2 regions of the Pseudoalteromonas sp. CO342X genome follow, and region 1 is predicted to be linked to the other one. Evidence: predicted binding sites of a transcription regulator. Region 1 holds the regulator's gene; the other holds the start of a gene.

Region 1 (10,929 bases):
ACCTCTAGGTTTAATTTTGACCCGACTTGAAAACCTGCAATCGTCGTTTCTTGCGCCGTGTGTGGCACTATGGTCAATTTAAAGCGGTTTTGTTCCACGGCATTGACCGTCAAACTGATACCATCAATAGCAACCGAACCTTTATACGGAATATACTTCATTAGCGATGACGGCGCGGCTAACCAATAGTCAGTCGCTCTGGCATTAGCGGTTATCTCAACCACTTCAGCAATACCATCCACATGGCCTGACACCAAATGACCGCCTAGACGTGAAATCGGCTGCAGCGCCTTTTCAAGATTGACCTTTTGGCCTTGTTTGTACTCGGCAAAACGCGTCAAACTTAAGGTTTCGTTAGAAACATCGGCTTTGAAGCCATCATGAAACTTCTCAGTTACAGTCAGGCAAACCCCGTTCGTGGCAATACTATCACCCAAGTTTACATCGCTCATATCAAGAGATGTCGTGGTCACACGAACAATTAAATCGCCGCCCTTGAGCTGCAATTGAGTTAATGTTCCTGTTGCTTCGATAATACCTGTAAACATTTTACTTCTCTTTAGTCGCGATAAGTTTGAGATCAGGCCCCACTTGGCAAACGTCGCCAAACACTAACTCTGGTATTTGCGACATGGCACTCAGTGGCGTGGTGTTAAACAGCCCTTTTCCAGCACCAATTATTTTCGGTGCCAAATAGACGATATATTCATCGATTAGCCCTTGTTCATGCATTACCCCCGCAAGGGTGGCACCGGCTTCTAGCCAAACATAATTACAGTGCTTTTCAGCCAGCTTGTTGAGCACGGCTTTTAGGTCGAGCTTACCGTTGATTTCAGGCACGACAATTTGCTCTACGAAATGAGGCCATTGCGCTGAATTATCAATAGTACGGCGAAAAATAATCACCGGAGATGTAATTTTAAATAGCGCAAGATCTGGTGTCAGACGATTTTGTGAGTCAATAATCGCACGTATCGGCTGGCGTAGCTCAGATTGAGGATAATCGATGTCTTGCAAAGACTCCTCACGAACATTGAGTCTGGCGTTGTCTACCATAACCGTATCCGCTCCGGTCAAGACCACACAGCTCTGCGCGCGGTGGCGCTGTACGTCTAAGCGCGCTTCCGCTGAGGTAATCCACTTGCTCTGGCCATTGTTTAGTGCGGTTTTACCATCAACAGAAGCGGCAAGCTTACAAGTCACGAACGGCAACCCATACTCCATTCGCTTCAAGAATCCGGTATTCAGTGCCCTTGCTTGTGGCTCTAGCAAACCAAAAGCCGTTGCAATTCCTGCGGCTTCTAACATTGCCAATCCACGCCCTGCAACTTGTGGGTTGGGATCAACCATGGCAGCAACCACTCTGCTGACGCCTGCATCAATCAGACCTTTTGCGCACGGCGGCGTTCTGCCATAGTGACTACACGGCTCAAGCGTTACATAGGCAGTTGCACCAGCGGCTTTAGCTCCAGCTTGCTTAAGCGCATGCACTTCAGCATGGCCTTCACCTGCTTTTAAGTGCGCGCCTTCGCCGACGATTTCACCGTCTTTTACGATCACACAGCCGACGTTTGGATTGGGTGTTGTGGTGTATTTACCGCGCTTTGCAAGCGTGATGGCGCGGCTCATGTAATCAAGGTCTTGCGCTGTGAACTGGCTCAATCCCCCAACCTCGCAATTTCTTCACCAAACTCACGAATATCTTCGAAAGAGCGATATACCGAAGCAAATCGCACATAAGCCACTTTATCGAGCTTTTTGAGGGCTTCCATAATACATTCGCCAATCATGTCGCTTGGTACTTCGCGTTCACCAGTACCACGAATTTGAGATTTAATCTGGTGTACTACTTCTTCAATTTGTTCAGTGCTGACGGGACGTTTTTCCAGCGCTCGGTGCATGCCATTGAGTAACTTATCCTCATTGAAAGGCTCCCTGGTACCATCTTGCTTTATCACGCGCGGCATTAAGAGCTCTGCGCCCTCGAAGGTAGTAAAGCGTTCGTGGCATAAAATACACTCACGACGGCGACGGACTTGGTGGCCGGAAGCAACCAAACGTGAATCTATCACTTTGGTATCTTTGGCTGTACAGAATGGACAATGCATAGACGCTCTCGTTGACTCAAAAACAAAAAAGGCCGCTTGAATGCGGCCTTAATCATAACAAAAAACTGCTTTTTTGTGAGCGAAATTATGCGTAAACAGGTAATTTAGCGCAAATTGCTTTTACTTTTTCTTTCACTTGTGCCTGTACAGACTCATCATTGATGTTGTCTAGTACGTCACAGATCCAGCCAGCAAGCTCTTTCGACTCAGCTTCTTTAAAGCCACGGCGAGTGATCGCAGGAGAACCGATACGAAGACCAGAAGTAACGAACGGTGAACGTGGATCGTTTGGTACAGAGTTTTTGTTTACTGTGATGTTTGCACGGCCAAGCGCTGCATCCGCGTCTTTACCTGTGATGTCTTTATCAATCAGATCAAGTAGGAACAGGTGGTTTTCAGTTTTGCCAGAAACCACTTTATAACCACGCTCCTGAAGTACCGCAACCATAGCTTGTGCATTTTTAACCACTTGCTCTTGGTATGACTTGAACTCTGGCTGTAGTGCTTCTTTGAACGCAACCGCTTTTGCAGCGATAACGTGACATAGAGGACCACCTTGACCGCCAGGGAATACCGCAGAGTTTAGCTTTTTGTAGATTTCTTCATCATCACAAGCAGAGATGATAAGACCACCACGAGGACCCGCTAGCGTTTTGTGCGTTGTTGTTGTTACAACGTGTGCATGAGGCACTGGGCTTGGGTAGATACCAGCGGCAACAAGACCTGCAACGTGCGCCATATCAACAAGTAGGTAAGCGCCTACTTTGTCAGCGATTTCGCGGAACTTCGCCCAGTCAACGATCCCTGAGTATGCAGAGAAACCGCCGATGATCATTTTTGGCTTGTGCTCAAGTGCTAACGCTTCAACTTGCGCGTAATCGATTTCACCAGTTTCTTCGTTTAGACCGTACTGGATAGCATTGTACGTTTTACCAGAGAAGTTTACGTGTGAACCGTGCGTTAAGTGACCACCGTGAGCAAGGCTCATACCTAGCACAGTGTCATGTGGCTGAAGTAACGCTTGGAATACCGCCGCGTTTGCTTGTGAGCCTGCGTGAGGCTGAACGTTTGCGTAAGTCGAACCAAATAGCGCATTGGCGCGGTCAATCGCAAGTTGCTCAACCACGTCTACGTGCTCACAACCGCCGTAGTAACGCTTACCTGGGTAACCTTCAGCATACTTGTTTGTTAGCTGAGAACCCTGCGCTTCAAGTACACGTGGGCTACAGTAGTTCTCAGAAGCGATAAGCTCGATGTGCTCTTCTTGACGTGAAGTTTCTGCTTCAATCGCTGCAAATAGTTCTGGGTCAAAATCTGCAATATTCATGTTACGTTCTAACATGGTTTCTCCTAGGTAAACGTAAGGGTATTTTTAAAGACAATCTAGCATCACAAGATAACCAGTTTGCCTATGAAATCAGCATGGGCATATTTAAGCAGGGATTGAATTTATTTCACACCCCTATCGCGATGATATTTTTTTATTTAAACATTAATATTTTAAATAAGACAACCTAAGTTGCATTTGAAAAGCTAATATAGTCTTGAAATTGACCTTATCTGAGTGGGCGTTCTACCCACTCAGACAGGCTCTCTGATTTAGTTGAGTTTTGCTAACATTGCCGCCTTCAAAGCATCATAATCTGCACTAAGCGGCTCTGCCAAACATGGTTTTTGCAATGCATCGACCAACGGTTTTGGCATATCAAGCTGCTGATTTAAAACACCTTCTACAGATTCTTTAAACTTCGCAGGATGCGCAGTGGCAAGGAAAATTCCGGTTTCATCCGTTTGAGAGTCCAGCGCTAATCCTTCGTAGGCTATCGCAGTGTGTGGCTCAGCCAAGTAACCTTTGTCATGTAATTCTTGCATTACCACCTGAGTCCGTGCTTCCGATACCGAACGTGAATAAAAGTCATGTTTGTTAAAATCCCCTCTTTCTAACATGATTTCAACACGAGGCCAGTTATTAGGTTTACTCACGTCCATCGCATTAGAGAGTGACTCTAAAGTGTCGTTTGGTTGCCACTCACCCGAGGCAATGTAACGAGGCACAGTATCATTTTGGTTTGTCGTGGCACTTAACTTGGCAATAGGTAATCCAACCGCCGCTGCAATCATTGCTGCACAGACATTACCGAAGTTACCACTTGGCACTGAAACATGCACTTTATCACGCTGCGATTTAGGTAATTGCGCTAGCGCTTCAAAGTAATAACACACTTGTGCCACTAAACGACTGATGTTGATGGAGTTTGCCGAATTAAGACCAAGCTTTTGCTTTACTTCGTCATCAAGGAATGCAGACTTTACCATCGCTTGGCAGTCATCAAAGCTGCCATCTACAGCATAACAATGAATGTTTTTCCCAAGTGTTGTAAACAGCTTTTGTTGGGCAAGCGAAATTTTGCCATGAGGATAAAGGATCACCACATCGACATTTTCTTTTTCGTAAAATGCATGGGCAACGGCGGCGCCCGTGTCACCACTTGTTGCGGTGAGGATAGTCACGCGCTCACCTTGATTAAACATGCTAATGCATTCCGCCATAAAGCGGCCGCCAAAGTCCTTAAACGCCAGTGTTGGTCCATGAAAAAGCTCTAAACAATGCTGATTTTTAGCAACTTCGACTAACTTAGCTGGGAAATTAAAGGCGCGTTTTACCATCGCATCGAGCGTATCTCGTGGTAGTTCATCGCCAATAAGGTGATGTAGTACCTTGGCACTACGCTCAGCAAAAGGTAATTCAAGTAGTGCATCAACATCCGCAATACGCTCAAATGTAGGAGGAAAAAAAACCCCTTGGTTACGACCTAAACCAATTTTTACCGCTTCAACAAATGAAACAACCTGATGTTCGTCTTTTAAATTCACTAATTTCATTACTTTTGATCCTTTAATTCTCTTGTGCCTTGCGCATCTAATCGGCAAATATGGCTAAAACCCGCTTCATTAATGTAATTTTGTTGCAACCATTGCTGCACTGCATTTGCCTGTTGCTCAGACTTACAAATAGCAAATAGTGTGGGCCCTGCCCCTGAAATACTCACCAGCTCGGCACCTAAAGCTGGTAGCGCGTCTTTTGCCTCACTAAAGCCAGCAATGAGTGGCGCTCTCGCTTCCTCGGCAATACTGTCTTTCATCATCGACAGTGCTTTATCAAATTGACCTGACTGCATCAATAAACAAAAGCCCGACAGTCGCTGGGCAAATTCCACCGTATGATGCAAAGAAAATTGCTGCGGTAGTGCTTGTCTTGCTTTCGCTGTATTCAATGCAAAGCCAGGATATGCAATAACATAAAACCAGCTTTCATCATGCGCAACGCTGATTGCTTTACTTGGAATGCAGTCCGCAGTCAGTTGTAGTCCACCAAGGTAGCATGGCGTGATGTTGTCGTAGTGACGACCACCACTGACCTTTGCTTCAAAGTCGGCCATCAATTCAATGAGCGCCTCTTGGCTTAATTGCGTATTGGCAAAATCATTGAGTGCAGCAAAAGCGGCAACCACAGAGCATGCACTTGAGCCTAAACCTGAACCAACAGGAAGGCCTTTATACAAAGTCATGGCAACCGCCGGCATGTTGGGTGCCACATGCTGTTTGAAGTGCTGTAAACACTGAAACGCCAAGTTGTCTTTAGGATCGGCGGAGAGCTTTTCGGCATATGGACCAATACAGTTGAACGTATCACGCTCTGCGGCTTCAACGCTGACCTGATCACCCAGTAAACTGCCATCAATAGGCTGGAGCGCGGCGCCAAGGGCATCAAAGCCAACACAAAAATTACCCATTGACGCTGGTGCATAAAACGTTTTCATAACTCCTACCTCGACAGCGTTTTTAGGATATCAGCAAATACGCCTGCAGAGGTTACCTCTGCGCCCGCGCCATAACCTCTGATCACAAAAGGCTTTGGTTGATAATATTGGCTCAAAATAGCCAGTGCGTTTTCACCATCGCGAATATCGTACAGAGCATGTTCTTTTTCTACCGCTTCAATGCCAACGCGGCATTTACCGTCAACAATTGAACCGACATAGCGTAGCACTTGGCCTTGTGCTTTGGCCGCCGCAATACGCGCTGCGAAAGCATCATCTAATTGCGGTAATTGCGCCATAAATTCATCAACACTGGCGCCCTCAGCAAACCCTTCAGGTAATACAGATTCAACTTCAATATCACTGAGCTCCAACGGCAGTCCCGATTCACGGGCAATGATAAGCAGCTTACGCGCGACATCCGTACCAGATAAGTCATCGCGCGGATCTGGCTCTGTAAAACCACTCTGTTTAGCTTTCTCTGTCGCTTCCGATAGCGATAAACCATCCGACAATACGCCAAAGATATACGAAAGCGAGCCAGACAAAATACCACTAAATGACAGCAATTCATCTCCTGCGCCAAACAGCAGTTTAAGGTTGTCTAATACAGGGAGTCCGGCGCCAACGTTAGTTTCGTATAGAAAGTGACGACGCTTAGCTAGTGCAGCCTGTTGTAGTGACTGATAATACTCATAGCTGCCGGTATTGGCTTTTTTATTAGCCGCAACGACATGAAAGCCCGCATTAAGAAAGTCTAAATAGCCATCGGCAACGAATTGAGCCGCACTACAATCGACAATCACAGGGTTAATCAAATGATTTTGTCTAACAAACTGGCTCACCTGTTGTAAATCAAAGCCCGACTCCGCTTTCTCAAGCGCCAGCTCCCAGTTATCAAACGGTACGCCTTCTGGGTCTAAGTAACACTTACTTGAGTTTGCAATGCCATAGAGATTCAAACGGATATTGCGTTTTTCAAGCCATACTTGCTGCTTATGAAACTGCTTCATTAATTCTTGACCCACTAGACCGCAGCCAATCAAGAAAACATCGATGGATGGCACGTGCGTGAAGAAGTTTTCGTGACACACTTTTACTGCATCTTGGCAAAGTTCACCGTCAACCACCGCCGAAATAGAACTCTCCGTTGAGTCCTGCGCGATGGCAACAATATTCACCTGAGCCTGCGCAAGTGACGCAAAGAATTTGGCCGCAAGACCTTTGTGCGCTTTCATGTTGTCGCCAACCAAAGTAACGATAGCAAGATTACGTTGCACTTCAATTGGGTCGATTAAACCTGCTTGCGTTTCAAGCTCAAATGCCTGCTCAAGCGCAGCCAGCGCAAGTGTTAAGTCTTGCTCATGGACACAGAAACTGATGCTGAATTCACAAGAAGATTGCGTAATAAGTACGATGGATACGTTATCTGCTGCCAGTGCAGAAAAGACCCGAGCAGCCATGCCAACCTTGCCTTTCATTCCAGGTCCTGCCACGGTCAGCATAGCCAGTTTATCAAGACTCGAAAGCGCTTTTACTGGAGCCTCGCCACCGCCTTGAGCACAAATCAGTGAACCTGGCACTTCTGGGTCATGAGTATTTTTAATTTCACAAGGCACATCTGCTTTGGCGCAAGGTAAGATTGTTTTTGGGTGCAGCACTTTAGCGCCAAAATAAGATAGCTCCATGGCTTCTTTATAAGATAGCACGTCGACCTTAGTCGCTTTCTTTATCAGGCGAGGATCTGCACTGTAGACGCCATCAACGTCAGTCCAGATTTGGCAGATTTCGGCTTCAAGACACGCAGCAGCGACAGCCGCAGAGTAGTCAGAACCATTGCGACCAAGTGTTGTCAGCTCGCCCGCTTCATTGCTTCCTGTGAAGCCCGCCATGATATAAAAACGCGACGCTTGGGCACGCACCAACTCTGCAAAACATAATTTACTTAGCTTAAGGTCAACCTCGGCATCAAGATACCCGCCCTGCGTTTTTACACACGCGTCAGCACTAAGCGCTACTGAATCTGATTGCAGCATAGTGTCCATCAGCGCAACGCTAATGCGTTCACCAAAACTAATAACATAGGCTCTTGCTTGATCTGGGCAATGTCCCAGTAACTTGGCTCCATCTAATTTATTCTTAAGTAATTCAAAGTCAGGCCAGCCTACAACACCACCGTACACCGCTTGTACTTCATCGTATAAGCCTTGGCTGCGGGAAGTAAATGACTGCCACTGGGAGTCAAACGCTTCTCCTCGTCCAGCCAAATCAGCAAGCTCAACGAGCTGATCTGTCATGCCACCGGGAGCCGACAGCACGATAAGCGCTTGTTGTTGGCCATGGTCTTTAACTAGCTCGCTGACTCTTTGTAAACAGGCAAAATCTTTGAGGGAAGACCCTCCAAACTTTAGTACTCGCATCATTTTTCCTCATTCCAAAAACAAAAAAGGCCTGTGTTCTTAGTGAACACAGGCCTTTTTCAAACTCGCACTGACCTATGCCACTATCCCGTTAGGATGGTGGTTGTAATAATGGTCGTAGTGATAATATTCGTTTTCATAATTTTAGAGTGCCTGAAGTTTAGCCGCGCTGTCAATACGAAAGAGCAAAATAGATTATGCAAATTTCTAATAGTGACATTTGTAATTTGCATAGATAAGTTATCGGATCCCAAACTGGTGCAGTAATCCTAATAACTGCTCTGCTTTAACCGGTTTTTCTAAAAACCCTAACGCCCCCAAATTTGCTACTCTTTCTTTCATCTTGGCCTGAACATCTGCCGAAATAACCACTACGAAACATTCAATTCGGTGTGCTTTTATTGCCTCTAACACAGCAATCCCATCAAGTATTGGCATGGTTAAATCCAGGCACAATAAATCTATTTGCTGGGTTTTCAGTAAATCAATCGCCTGCTGGCCATTCTGTGCTTGGTGCAAGGTCAGGTCTAATTTGCTCTGTAAGTTTTTAATGACTTGTTTACGGGCGACAGCCGAATCATCGCAAACTAAGACGGAATAACTCATAAAGTGGTCAGTCTTGTACTATCGTTAATAAAACGGTCACTGGATATCGCTATCTTATAACACATTAAACTTTCCTAGGTAAGGCGCTAAAAAGCATAATTAATGAAGATAATTATTTATTTTTAACCATTTATTGGCTAACTTTAAAAACAGATTATACAAAGGCGATGAACTTACCGTAGGAGCTCAGCTTAATTCATGCTGCAAAAAAGCCTCTCAAAAAAATTGCTCACCAATGTGCTGTCGGTTTACTTCCTTCTAACCTTTGTCGTCACATGTGGTCAAATCGTTGCTGAATACGTCAATACCAAAGACTATATTCGCAATGAACTTACCATGCTGCAAAAAACCTTTAGCCGCAGTTTGACCCGTGCCATTTGGGAACTCAATACGAAGCAGACCGTTACTACCGCTGAGGGGCTACTTGCGATCCCCATGATCGAAGGAATTATTGTACGTGATGACAGCGGTGAGATTATTTCACAGCTTGGCCGCTCACTAGATATCCACGAGCTGTATAGCCAACAGCTTGTTCAAGAAGAAGCAATAATCGAAGATACGCCCTCTGGTTTATTTGGTTATACATTTCCGTTGATTTTTGAATTTTCGGGACGTGCAACACAAGTCGGTGATGTAACATTGTTTTCTAGCCGAGAAGTCGTCTTTAGTCGCATTATGATTTCTATCTACTTTTTGATAGGTAATGCGATGATCAAGACGACTTTCTTGATTATTCTATTTTTAATTGCCTTCAGAAAGCTACTTACCGAGCCATTAAGCGACCTCACCGAGCAAATTGAAGACTTTGAGGTCGACAACGTTGATGGCCATAAAATAGATATCGGCGCAAAAGAGCGCAATGAACTAAAGATCATGGAAGAGGCATTCAATAAGCTAATTGATAAGGTCTCTGAATATCGTAAAAAACTCGACCAAACTCAAAAAGAGCTGCTGATCAGCAATGAAAAGCTCGACCAACATAATATTCAGTTGGAACAAGAAGTCGCACGTAAAACTTCAAACCTGAGCCAAGCGATGATGGATCTTCAGCAACAAAAATATGAATTAGAAAAACAGAAGTTAACGCTCACAGAAGAGATTGATTTAAGAAAACAAACAGAAGAAGAATTACTAACGAAACAAAAAGAACTTGAGAAATACGTAGATGAGCTGAATATGGCTCAAGAGCGCCTAGTGGGCTCTGAAAAAATGGCGGCACTTGGTGGTCTCGTTGCCGGTATTACGCACGATATTAATACCCCCGTTGGTATCGGCGTGACAGCAACGTCGTTCTTGCAGGAACGTTTAGATCAGCTTGAGGCGGCGTACAACGGAAAAACCTTATCACCAAAAGCGTTAGAAGAATTCATTAGCGAAGCAAAGCAAAGTGCTAGCCTACTTACCACCAATTTAGACCGTGCATCGGAGCTTGTCGCAAGCTTTAAACAAATTGCAGTCGATCAGGCCAGTGAAGCGGTTCGTACTATTAACCTGAAGCAATACCTTGGTGAAGTGATCCGCTCATTACATCCAAAATTGAAGAAAACTCATCATCAAGTGAATGTTGAATGCCCTGAAGACATGACGCTAAATTTACCAGCTGGGGCAATTAGCCAAATATTCACTAACCTTATCATGAACTCTTTGATCCATGGTTTTGAAAATCAAGACCAAGGACAAATAGATATTAAGATTAAAGAAGACAATGGTATGGTAAATATCGTCTACAAAGACAACGGCAAGGGCGTAAGTAAAGCCCAACTAGACCGGTTGTTTGATCCCTTCTTTACGACCAAACGCGATCAAGGTGGCAGTGGGCTTGGTACCCATATTACCCTAAACCTCGTAAAACAAACTTTGAATGGGGATATCGAAGTAAATAGTGAAGAAGGCAAAGGCCTCACCTACTACATCAGCTTCCCAAAAGACTTACAAAAACCAATGGCGATGTTTAGTTAACCAAGTTTAGAACAC
Region 2 (10,929 bases), on a different contig from region 1:
AGAATTACAGCTATAGTTAAGAAACAAGCTAAAGTGAGCACAACATAATGAACAAGCCATTTGTTTTCAAGGCAAGGATTAAGGTTGCTGACTTATTTCACCATAGCCACCATGAAGAAGCGTTTACTACCGCCATGTTGTCAAAAGAAAGTAGCGAGCATTTTGCGATGAAACTGCTTGGGATCTGCGCACTGTCTTTTGATAAGCCGGCAAAGTGGAGCAAGGCGGAGAAAAAACATTGGCCGGACGTATGGCTAGAAGACGACAACGACCAGGTTGAAGTCGCTTTGTTTATTGGTACCTTAGAGGTCGATGAGATACTCAAGTATGAAAAGCTTTATGCTAAGGTTGTGGTGTTGTGTGCTGACGGTGAGCAATGGTTTGAAGAGCGTCGAGCGCAATTACAGTTTATTGGATCTTTCTCTGTGTTTAGTATTCCCACGGACTTTGTAGCTGAATTGTGTGAAATGCTGACGCGAAGTTTACATTGGGACGTGATTTTTGAAAATGGGGCGATGAGTGTTACTGATAGTGAACACTACATTCGTACTCAAATTACCAAGTTGATTTAACGTATTAGTTAGGGATAACGGCTATTAGGCAAGTTGTTATCTCTTGGGTTTTGGTTATTTACGGCAACTCTATTTTAATATGGCTTGTGGGTCTGCTACAGCACAATAAAATTTCCCCATCTCTCACAAAAGCAAGCGGCTCGTTCGCGTACTGTGTTTGTCCTTCAATGAGCTTGGCGCGGCAGGCGCCGCAAAAACCCTCGCGGCATTGATAGGGGACTTCAATATTTGCGGCTTCAAGGGTTTCGAGTATCGAAGACGAAGAAGCCACATATTCCAGTGGCTCCTCAATATTCTCAACCTGAATTAGGAAGGATGGCTTTTCAACCATTACAGGTCGAAATCGCCAAAGTCAGAGGCATCAACTTCAGAGTCGATTTGTCCAACAAGGTATGAGCTGATCTCAGCTTCCTGTGGTGCAACTTGAACATTGTCAGAAACAAGCCAAGCATTGATCCACGGAATAGGGTTCGATTTGGTCTCAAATTGCGTTGGTAAACCAACCGCTGACATACGAATATTTGTGATGTACTCAACGTATTGACACAAAATATCTTTGTTTAGTCCAATCATTGAACCGTCTTTAAACAGATACTCAGCCCATTCTTTTTCTTGCTCAGCTGCTTCAACAAACATCTTAATCGCTTCGTCACGGCATTGTGCTGCCACGATAGACATTTCAGGGTCATCTTTGCCTTCTTGCATGATATTCAGCATGTGCTGTGTGCCAGACAAATGAAGCGCTTCATCACGAGCAATTAGCTTGATGATCTTTGCATTACCTTCCATAAGCTCTCGCTCAGCAAAAGCAAACGAGCAGGCAAAACTCACGTAGAAGCGAATAGCTTCTAAGATGTTTACCGACATGATGCAAAGGTACAGGAGCTTTTTCAGTTCAAACAAGTTAATGACGACCGTTGTGCCATTAATTTCATGCTTGCCCTCACCGTATTGATTATAAAGGCTTACCTTTTCTATCAGTTCGTCATAATACTTGGTCACTGCATCCGCACGTTCAACAATTTTGTCATTGCCCACGATGTCGTCAAAGATCACTTCCGGGTTTTGCGTCACATTACGAATAATGTGAGTGTAAGAGCGGCTGTGGATCGTTTCACTAAACGCCCAAGTTTCGATCCAAGTTTCAAGTTCAGGGATGGAGACGATCGGCAAAAGTGCAACGTTAGGAGAGCGACCTTGAACACTGTCTAGCAATGTTTGATATTTTAGGTTGCTCAAAAAGATATGTCTTTCGTGCTCAGGAAGTGCCTGAAAGTCCAATCTATCCTTACTTACATCTACTTCTTCTGGACGCCAGAAAAACGATAATTGCTTTTCAATTAGTTTTTCGAAAATAGGGAACTTCTGTTGGTCGTAGCGAGATACATTAACTGTTTGCCCGAAAAACATCGGTTCTTTTAATTGGTCGTTATGATTTCTGCTAAACGTAGAATATGCCATAAATGTGTTACTCAATACCTAAAAAAGCGGGTGAAGACCACCCGCATAAAAAGTTATATCTTACAAGCGCCGCCTTCACAGCCATCGTCTTCTGCTTCTGGTTTCAACTCATCTTGAGCATCCGAAGCACCGTCGCGGGTATTATGGTAGTAAAGTGTCTTAACACCAAGTTTGTACGCGGTGAGTAAGTCTTTTAGCAATAGTTTCATAGGAACTTTACCCGCTTCAAACTTACTTGGATCATAATTGGTATTTGCAGAGATAGTTTGATCGATGAACTTCTGCATAATACCAACTAGCGCAAGGTAACCATCGTTAGATGGAATATCCCAAAGTAGCTCATAGTTGTCTTTGAGGCGGTCGTACTCAGGTACAACTTGCTTCAAGATACCATCTTTACTTGCTTTAACACTGATATGACCACGAGGTGGTTCAATACCGTTTGTTGCATTTGAGATTTGCGATGATGTTTCCGATGGCATCAAGGCTGACAACGTTGAGTTACGCATACCATGTTCTTGGATACTTGCTCTTAATGCATCCCAGTCAAGGCGTAATGGCTCTTCACAGACTTTATCAAGGTCACGCTTATAGGTATCTATTGGCATGATACCTTGTGAGTAGGTCGTCTCGTTAAACTTAGGACAAGCGCCACGTTCTTTTGCCAGTTCATTCGATGCTTTCATCAGATAGTATTGGATCGCTTCAAATGTTCTGTGTGTTAGGCCGTTAGCACTACCGTCTGAGTACTTAACGCCATTCTTTGCAAGATAATAAGCAAAGTTAATCACACCGATACCCAGTGTACGGCGTCCCATCGTTGCATTGTACGCAGCAGGAACAGGGTAGTCTTGATAGTCTAATAGGTTATCAAGTGCGCGAACCGCAAGCTCTGCTAACTCTTCTAGCTCATCTAGAGACTTGATGGCACCTAAGTTAAATGCTGAAAGCGTACAAAGTGCAATTTCACCTTCAGGGTCATTTACATGGCTTAACGGCTTCGTTGGTAGTGCAATTTCAAGGCATAGGTTTGACTGGCGGATCGGTGCAACCTTAGAGTCAAACGGACTGTGTGTATTACAGTGGTCAACGTTTTGTAGATAAATACGACCGGTGCTCGCACGTTCTTGCGCAAACATTGAGAATAATTCAATCGCTTTAATGCGTTTCTTACGAATAGCCTCATCTTGCTCGTACTTAACATACAGTTCTTCGAATTTATCTTGATCTTCAAAGAATGCGTCGTAAAGACCTGGCACATCTGATGGACTAAATAGCGTGATATAGTCGTCTTTAATTAGGCGGCTATACATGGTTTTGTTGAACTGCACGCCATAATCTAAATGACGCACGCGGTTCTCTTCAACACCTCGGTTATTCTTTAGTACTAATAGGTTTTCAACTTCAAGATGCCAAAGCGGGTAGAATAGGGTCGCTGCGCCACCACGCACACCGCCTTGAGAACAGCTTTTAACAGCCGTTTGGAAGTGCTTATAAAATGGAATACATCCTGTGTGGTACGCTTCACCATTTCTGATTGGGCTACCTAGTGCACGAATACGACCAGCGTTAATACCGATACCAGCGCGCTGACTGACGTATTTTACAATCGCAGAAGAAGTTGCGTTGATAGAATCTAGGCTATCAGCACATTCAATCAGTACGCAAGAGCTAAACTGACGTGTCGGCGTACGAACACCAGCCATAATTGGCGTTGGTAATGAAATTTTGAATGTTGAAACCGCATCGTAGAATCGCTTTATGTAATCTAGACGCGTTTCTTTCGGGTAGTTTGCAAACAGGCTTGCAGCAACAAGAACATATAAGAACTGCGCACTTTCATAGATCTCACCTGTTACGCGGTTTTGTACAAGGTACTTACCTTCCAACTGCTTAACGGCTGCATAGCTGAAGTTCATATCTCGGCTATGGTCGATGTAGCTGTTTAGCTCATCAAACTCTGCTTTTGTGTAGTCAGTAAGAAGGTGCTGATCATAGCGCTTGTCTTCAACCAGTTTTACCACATGGTCGTGTAAGTGCGGCGGCTCAAAACAGCCATAGGCTTTCTTACGCAAGTGGAAAATAGCCAAACGAGCGGCTAGATACTGATAATCTGGAGACTCTTTTGAGATCAGATCGGCTGCAGCTTTAATAATCGTTTCGTGGATATCACCAGTACGAATACCGTCATAAAACTGGATGTGTGACTTTAATTCAACCTGAGAAACTGAGACGTTATCTAGGCCTTCTGCCGCCCATGTAATGACACGATGGATCTTATCTAGATCTAACGGTTCTTTGCGACCGTTTCTTTTGCATACAGATAGCTGTTGGTTCATGTTATGTGCCTGTATTCCTTAGGAACGCGCTTTAGATGTCGCACGAATATAAAATTGTTTAGCAAACCACCACTATATATGGTGCCCTAGTGGCTAGGGATCACAAGATAGTGGGGTTGACGTGAATTTGCAAGAGAACAACTCGGGCAGAATTGTGGATAAGTTTGGGATAATTTATTTATGTAAGTATCCACTAACCTATGACAATCCACTTATCTGCCCACAAAGAAAAATCAACAAAAAGATGACGCTTTTCAGCAAAAATAAAAAAAAATTCTAACTGATTTTTTTCTACACAAATTCGTATCTATTATAGCAAAAACACAATATATGGTGTTTTATTTTTTTATCAACACTAAATATGCGATAACGTGTCTAATGGGTTAGTAAGATAGAGATCCGCCTGCCAAGACTTAGCTTCAGCTTCAGATGGAATGAATCCCCACATTGCCGCTGCACTAATCATTTTTGCGGATTTTGCAGCAATAATATCTCGCTCAGCATCGCCAACATAAATACATTGCGCTGGTGAAACCCCCAATTTTGACGCCACTAACAGTAAAGGCTCGGGATTAGGTTTGGCCACCGCCAGTGTATCTCCGCATACTACTGTCTCGATCTTTGCAAGTTCAGGGATCTGTTTTAGTAGCGGAAGTGTTAAAAACTCAGGTTTGTTGGTCATGATCCCAATCTGAATCTCTTTTTCTAGAAGTGCCGCTAATAACTCACCAATTTGCGCAAAGCATTGGGAATGTACAGATAAATTCGCCAGGTAGTAGTCGAGTACACCTTGACGTAAAACCTGAGTGTCGTAGTGCTTTAATGACTCACCAAATCCTACCTGCAACATCGCTGCTACGCCGTTTGAAATCGCACTGCTATATACCTGTTTGCCGACAGTAGGCATTTTATTAGCAGTTAAAACGTGGTTTAGTGCAGCGCCCAAATCATCACTGGTATCCAGCAAGGTGCCGTCTAAATCAAATAGTACCGCTTGGATCATGCCAGCTTCTCAAAGTGTAGAATGTAGTTAACTGAAACGTCTTTCGTTAAGGTAAATGTTTTGCCGATAGGGTTGTAGTTAATCCCTGTCGCAGCTCTAACTTTGAGGTCGTACTTTTCAGCCCAGTCAATTAAGGTCGAAGGGCGAATAAACTTATCATGCTCATGCGTGCCTTCAGGAACCATTTTAAGCAGCTTTTCAGCAGCGACGATAGCTAGTAAATACGCTTTTGTAGTTTTGTTTAAGGTAGAAAAAAATACATGACCGCCGGGCTTAACTAGCTGTGCGACTGAACGAATAATGGATTCTGGGTCTGGTACGTGTTCTAGCATTTCCATGCAAGTTACTACATCGAATTCACTTTGGTGCATGGCTGCGAATTCTTCCGCTGGCACTTTTTGATAGTCTACGTTAACGCCGACCTCTAATGCGTGGAGCTTTGCGACGTTAAGCGGCTCTTGCCCCATATCGATACCGGTTGCATTTGCACCCAGCTTAGCCATGCTTTCTGTTAAAATCCCGCCACCACAACCGATATCCAATACTGTTTTTGCAAATAGGCCTTCACACTTATCGTTAATAAAGTCCAATCTCAATGGGTTAATGTCGTGTAATGGTTTAAACTCTCCCTCTCGGTCCCACCAGCGCTCTGCTATTTCTTCAAATTTAGCGATTTCATTAGGGTCTACATTTTGATGTTCGGTCATAAAAAACTTCCTCGTCGAATTGAGCGCATTATAAAGGGGATTAGATAAAAATAGCACCTGTAAAACGGTAAAAAGTGTGTTAGCATGCTTGACGAATTTTATAATAAACAAAGCCCCCGCTGATACTCTGAGGCAATTCGGCTATTTTTTGAAGCGCGTTTAATTGGCGCTTCAGCAGAAAGAGCAATTTGATATTCAGATAGCATCTCAACACAAGTTGTAGTGTGACACAAAAGGGGTGGACACTGAAGGAAAGTGGAGTCAAATGTCTGATCTCGCCAATGAAATCCTGCCAGTCAATATCGAAGATGAATTAAAAAATTCATACCTAGATTATGCAATGAGTGTAATCGTAGGTCGTGCATTACCTGACGTACGTGACGGCCTAAAGCCTGTTCACCGTCGTGTATTGTTCGCGATGAATGAACTTAAAAATGACTGGAACAAACCTTATAAAAAGTCAGCTCGTGTAGTTGGTGACGTAATCGGTAAATATCACCCGCATGGTGATAGCGCGGTTTACGATACTATTGTACGTATGGCTCAGCCTTTCTCTCTACGCTATATGCTCGTAGATGGACAAGGTAACTTTGGTTCTGTCGATGGTGACTCTGCAGCTGCGATGCGTTATACCGAAGTACGTATGGCGAAAGTCGCTCACGAGTTACTTGCTGACCTTGAAAAAGAAACCGTTGATTATGTACCAAACTACGATGGTACAGAGCAAATTCCAGATGTGTTACCAACTAAAGTGCCTAACTTATTGGTGAATGGTTCATCTGGTATCGCGGTTGGTATGGCGACCAATATTCCACCTCACAACTTAACTGAGGTGATCAATGGTTGTTTGGCTGTGATCCAGAATCCAGACATCACCATTGAAGAGTTAATTGACTATATTCCGGGTCCTGATTTCCCGACTGCTGCCATCATTAGCGGTAAAAACGGCATCGAACAAGCCTATAAAACAGGTCGTGGTAAGATCTATATTCGCGCGAAAGCTGAAATCGAAGTCGATGAGAAAACAAACAAAGAAACCATCATCGTTCATGAAATTCCTTACCAAGTTAACAAAGCAAGACTAATCGAAAAGATTGCAGAGCTTGTTAAAGATAAAAAGGTTGAAGGGATCAGTGCACTACGCGACGAGTCTGATAAAGACGGTATGCGTATTGTTATTGAAATCAAACGCGGTGAAGTCGGTGAGGTTGTACTAAACAACCTATACGCTCAAACACAACTACAAACTGTGTTTGGCATCAATATGGTTGCACTAGATAACAACCAGCCCAAGTGTTTCAACCTGAAAGAAATGCTTGATGCGTTTATTATTCACCGTCGTGAAGTCGTAACGCGTCGTACTGTATTTGACCTGCGTAAGGCAAGAGACCGAGCGCATACGCTTGAAGGCCTCGCAATTGCGCTAGCCAACATTGACCCAATCATTGAGCTTATTCGTAAGTCACCAACACCAGCAGAAGCGAAAGCGGCGCTAACTGCGCGAGCTTGGGATCTTGGTAACGTTAAATCAATGCTTGAGCGTACTGGCGAAGAAAATGTTGCGCGTCCAGATTGGTTAGCGGAAGAATTAGGGATCCGTGATGGTCAGTACTATTTGTCTGAGCAACAAGCCCAAGCAATCCTAGACTTAAGACTTCACAAATTAACGGGTCTTGAGCACGAGAAAATTCTAGCAGAATACAAAGAACTACTCGATCTTATTGCTGAGCTACTGTACATCCTTTCTACTCCAGAGCGTTTAATGGAAGTGATCCGCGATGAGTTAGTTGAAATAAAAGAAACGTATGGTGATGAGCGTCGCACAGAGATCACTGCTGCTGCGCACGATATCAGTTTAGAAGATTTGATCAACGAAGAAGACGTTGTAGTGACGCTTTCTCATGAAGGCTACGTGAAATATCAACCTCTTAGTGATTACGAAGCTCAGCGTCGTGGTGGTAAAGGGCGATCTGCAACTAAGATGAAAGATGAAGACTTTATCGAGCGTCTACTCGTTGCAAATACTCACGATACAATTCTTTGTTTCTCCACTTCTGGCCGCTTGTATTGGTTGAAAGTTTACCAGCTGCCGCTTGCATCACGTGCTGCGCGTGGAAAGCCAATTGTTAATTTGTTACCACTCGAAGCTGATGAGCGTATTACGACAATTTTACCAGTTCGTGAATACGAAGAAGATAAGTTTATCGTCATGGCGACGGCAAGTGGTATCGTTAAGAAAACACCTCTGACTGCATACAGCCGTCAGCGCGCAAGTGGCATTATTGCTATCAACTTGAACGAAGGCGATAGCCTGATCGGTGCTAACATCACCACAGGTGAAAATGACATCATGCTATTTACTGAGCATGGTAAAGTTGTACGCTTTAACGAGAAGCAGCGAGATTCAGAAACAGGTGAAGTGAAGCGTGATCCTGAAACTGGCGAAGAAATGTTGGCTTTACGTCCGATGGGCCGTACAGCAACCGGTGTTCGTGGTATCAAGATGCCTGATGACGTGAAAGTGGTATCACTAATCGTACCACAAGGCGATGGTGCAATCTTGACCGTAACTGAAAATGGTTATGGTAAGCGTACACCGCTTGAAGAGTACCCAGCGAAGAGCCGTGCAACACAAGGTGTAGTGTCAATCAAAGTAACTGAAAGAAATGGTTCTGTGGTTGGCGCGGTTCAAGTTGATGACAACGATGAAATCATGTTGATCTCAAACCGTGGTACGTTAGTTAGAACGCGTGTAAACGAAGTTTCTACGGTAGGTCGTAACACCCAAGGTGTTATTCTGATCCGTACGATGGAAGAAGAAAAGGTAGTAGGCCTTCAACGCATCGAAGAAATTGAAGTGCAAGAGTTGCCTGAAGGTGACGTTGCAGAGCTAGAAGGTGAAGCAACACCTGCTGCGGGATCTGACGCAGAGGAATAAAAAAATCCTACCCAAAAAAAGCGACTTCGGTCGCTTTTTTTCTTTCTGTCAATTTTTTCAATCTGTTCCTCTATGACAAGAGCCTGAAGCCTGATAAATTAAGGCTACCAACAATCCGATGTTTTAGTCGGGCAGCCCACTGTTCATCCAAAAAGTCATGAGAATAACGCTATTCTTTGGATGATCTAGATTATTTGGAATGAGGAAAAATATGACGGTTTATAATTTTTGCGCGGGTCCTGCGATGTTACCTGTTGAAGTTATGAAAAAAGCGCAAAAAGAATTTCTAGATTGGCAAAATCTGGGTGTTTCGGTGATGGAAGTGAGCCATCGTTCGGCACCGTATCTTGAAATGGCAAAGCAATGCGAAGCAAGCTTGCGTCGTTTGATGAACATCTCTGGTGAATTTGAAGTCCTGTTTATGCATGGTGGTGGCCGAGGTCACTTTGCTGCTGTACCGTTAAATCTACATGTAGATGGTGTACCTGGCGTATATATCGAGAACGGGATCTGGTCTACCGGTGCGACGAAAGAAGGTGAAAAATTCACGCAAACGCACGCGATTAATATTCGTACTGACGAAAATGGTCAATTCGATATTTTACCTGTCTCCGAATGGAAGTTACCAGAAAACGCTTCATACATTCACTATTGTCCAAACGAAACCATCGACGGTATCGAAATATTTGACGTTCCAAAGCATGCAACCGCACCAATTGTAGCGGATATGTCTTCCAATATTTTATCTCGCGAAATTAACGTCGATGACTTTGATTTGATCTATGCTGGTGCACAAAAAAATATCGGTCCTTCGGGTCTCAGTATCGCCATTGTACGTAAGACGTTATTGAAGCGTGAAGGGTTGCCAAGACCTGCTATCCTTGATTACGCCATTGAGGCTGATCAGCAAAGCATGTACAACACACCACCGACATTTGCATGGTATCTTGCGTTTGAGGTATTCAAGTATCTTGAAAGCATTGGTGGTGTTAAAGCCATGGAAGCGCACAATCAAGAAAAAGCAGCCATTTTATACGATTATATTGATGGCTCTGATTTCTATTCAAACAAAGTTGCAAAACATTGTCGCTCATTGATGAACGTACCATTTTGGTTAAATGATGACAGCCTAAATGTTAAATTCTTGGCAGAGGCAGAACAAAACGGTTTAATTGCACTTGAAGGCCACCGTTTTGTTGGCGGTATGCGAGCTAGTATATACAACGCCATGCCAATTGAAGGGATCAAAGCGTTAGTTGCATTTATGGATAAATTCGCACGGGAGAATAGTTGATGGAACAATTGACTCTCAAGCCTATTACTAAAGTCAGTGGCAGTGTGACGTTACCAGGCTCTAAAAGCTTGTCAAATCGTATTTTGTTGCTTGCAGCGTTGTGCGAAGGCACGACAAAAGTGACGAACTTATTGGATAGCGATGACATCCGCCATATGTTAAGCGCATTGTCTCAGTTAGGCGTTGAAGTAACCTTAGAAGACGATAATACGGTGGCACTGGTCAAAGGAAATGGTGGTAACTTTAACACCCCCGTTGAGCCGCTATTTTTAGGCAATGCCGGTACAGCATATCGCCCATTAACTGCAGTGCTTGCAGCTATACCCGGTGATTATGAACTGATTGGTGAGCCACGAATGGAAGAGCGTCCAATTGGCCATCTTGTTGATGCCATGCAAACGCTTGGTGCTGATATTCAATATCTCAAAAACAAAGACTACCCGCCGTTAAAAATTACAGGTAAGCAACTTGCTGGTGGTGAAGTTGAGATTGACGGCAGTATCTCAAGCCAATTCTTAACCGCATTATTGATGGCGGCACCGCTTTTTAGTGGCGATACGAATATTGCGATTAAAGGTGAGCTGGTTTCAAAGCCTTATATTGATATTACCATTG

The links. The regulator NrdR, encoded in region 1, represses ribonucleotide reductase genes. The targets are predictions, from matches to a motif close to AAACACNANATNTNGTGTTT.
Region 2: a site for NrdR is predicted at 4,440-4,459, ahead of nrdA (class 1a ribonucleoside-diphosphate reductase subunit alpha). Genes of this name have one in related genera too.

What each region holds. Positions count from the first base shown of each region.
Region 1 is NZ_SGPH01000010.1:290,513-301,441, reverse strand. It holds gene EXT47_RS03350 (riboflavin synthase) at 1-548, opposite strand, end outside; gene ribD (bifunctional diaminohydroxyphosphoribosylaminopyrimidine deaminase/5-amino-6-(5-phosphoribosylamino)uracil reductase RibD) at 550-1,662, opposite strand; gene nrdR (transcriptional regulator NrdR) at 1,659-2,108, opposite strand; gene glyA (serine hydroxymethyltransferase) at 2,194-3,450, opposite strand; gene thrC (threonine synthase) at 3,708-4,991, opposite strand; gene thrB (homoserine kinase) at 4,991-5,929, opposite strand; gene thrA (bifunctional aspartate kinase/homoserine dehydrogenase I) at 5,935-8,349, opposite strand; gene EXT47_RS03315 (response regulator) at 8,590-8,955, opposite strand; gene EXT47_RS03310 (sensor histidine kinase) at 9,154-10,914, shown strand.
Region 2 is NZ_SGPH01000016.1:245,231-256,159, forward strand. It holds gene EXT47_RS08110 (YaeQ family protein) at 48-572, shown strand; gene yfaE (class I ribonucleotide reductase maintenance protein YfaE) at 631-903, opposite strand; gene nrdB (class Ia ribonucleoside-diphosphate reductase subunit beta) at 903-2,033, opposite strand; gene nrdA (class 1a ribonucleoside-diphosphate reductase subunit alpha) at 2,087-4,372, opposite strand; gene EXT47_RS08130 (HAD family hydrolase) at 4,728-5,375, opposite strand; gene ubiG (bifunctional 2-polyprenyl-6-hydroxyphenol methylase/3-demethylubiquinol 3-O-methyltransferase UbiG) at 5,372-6,082, opposite strand; gene gyrA (DNA gyrase subunit A) at 6,348-9,020, shown strand; gene serC (3-phosphoserine/phosphohydroxythreonine transaminase) at 9,232-10,314, shown strand; gene aroA (3-phosphoshikimate 1-carboxyvinyltransferase) at 10,314-10,929, shown strand, end outside.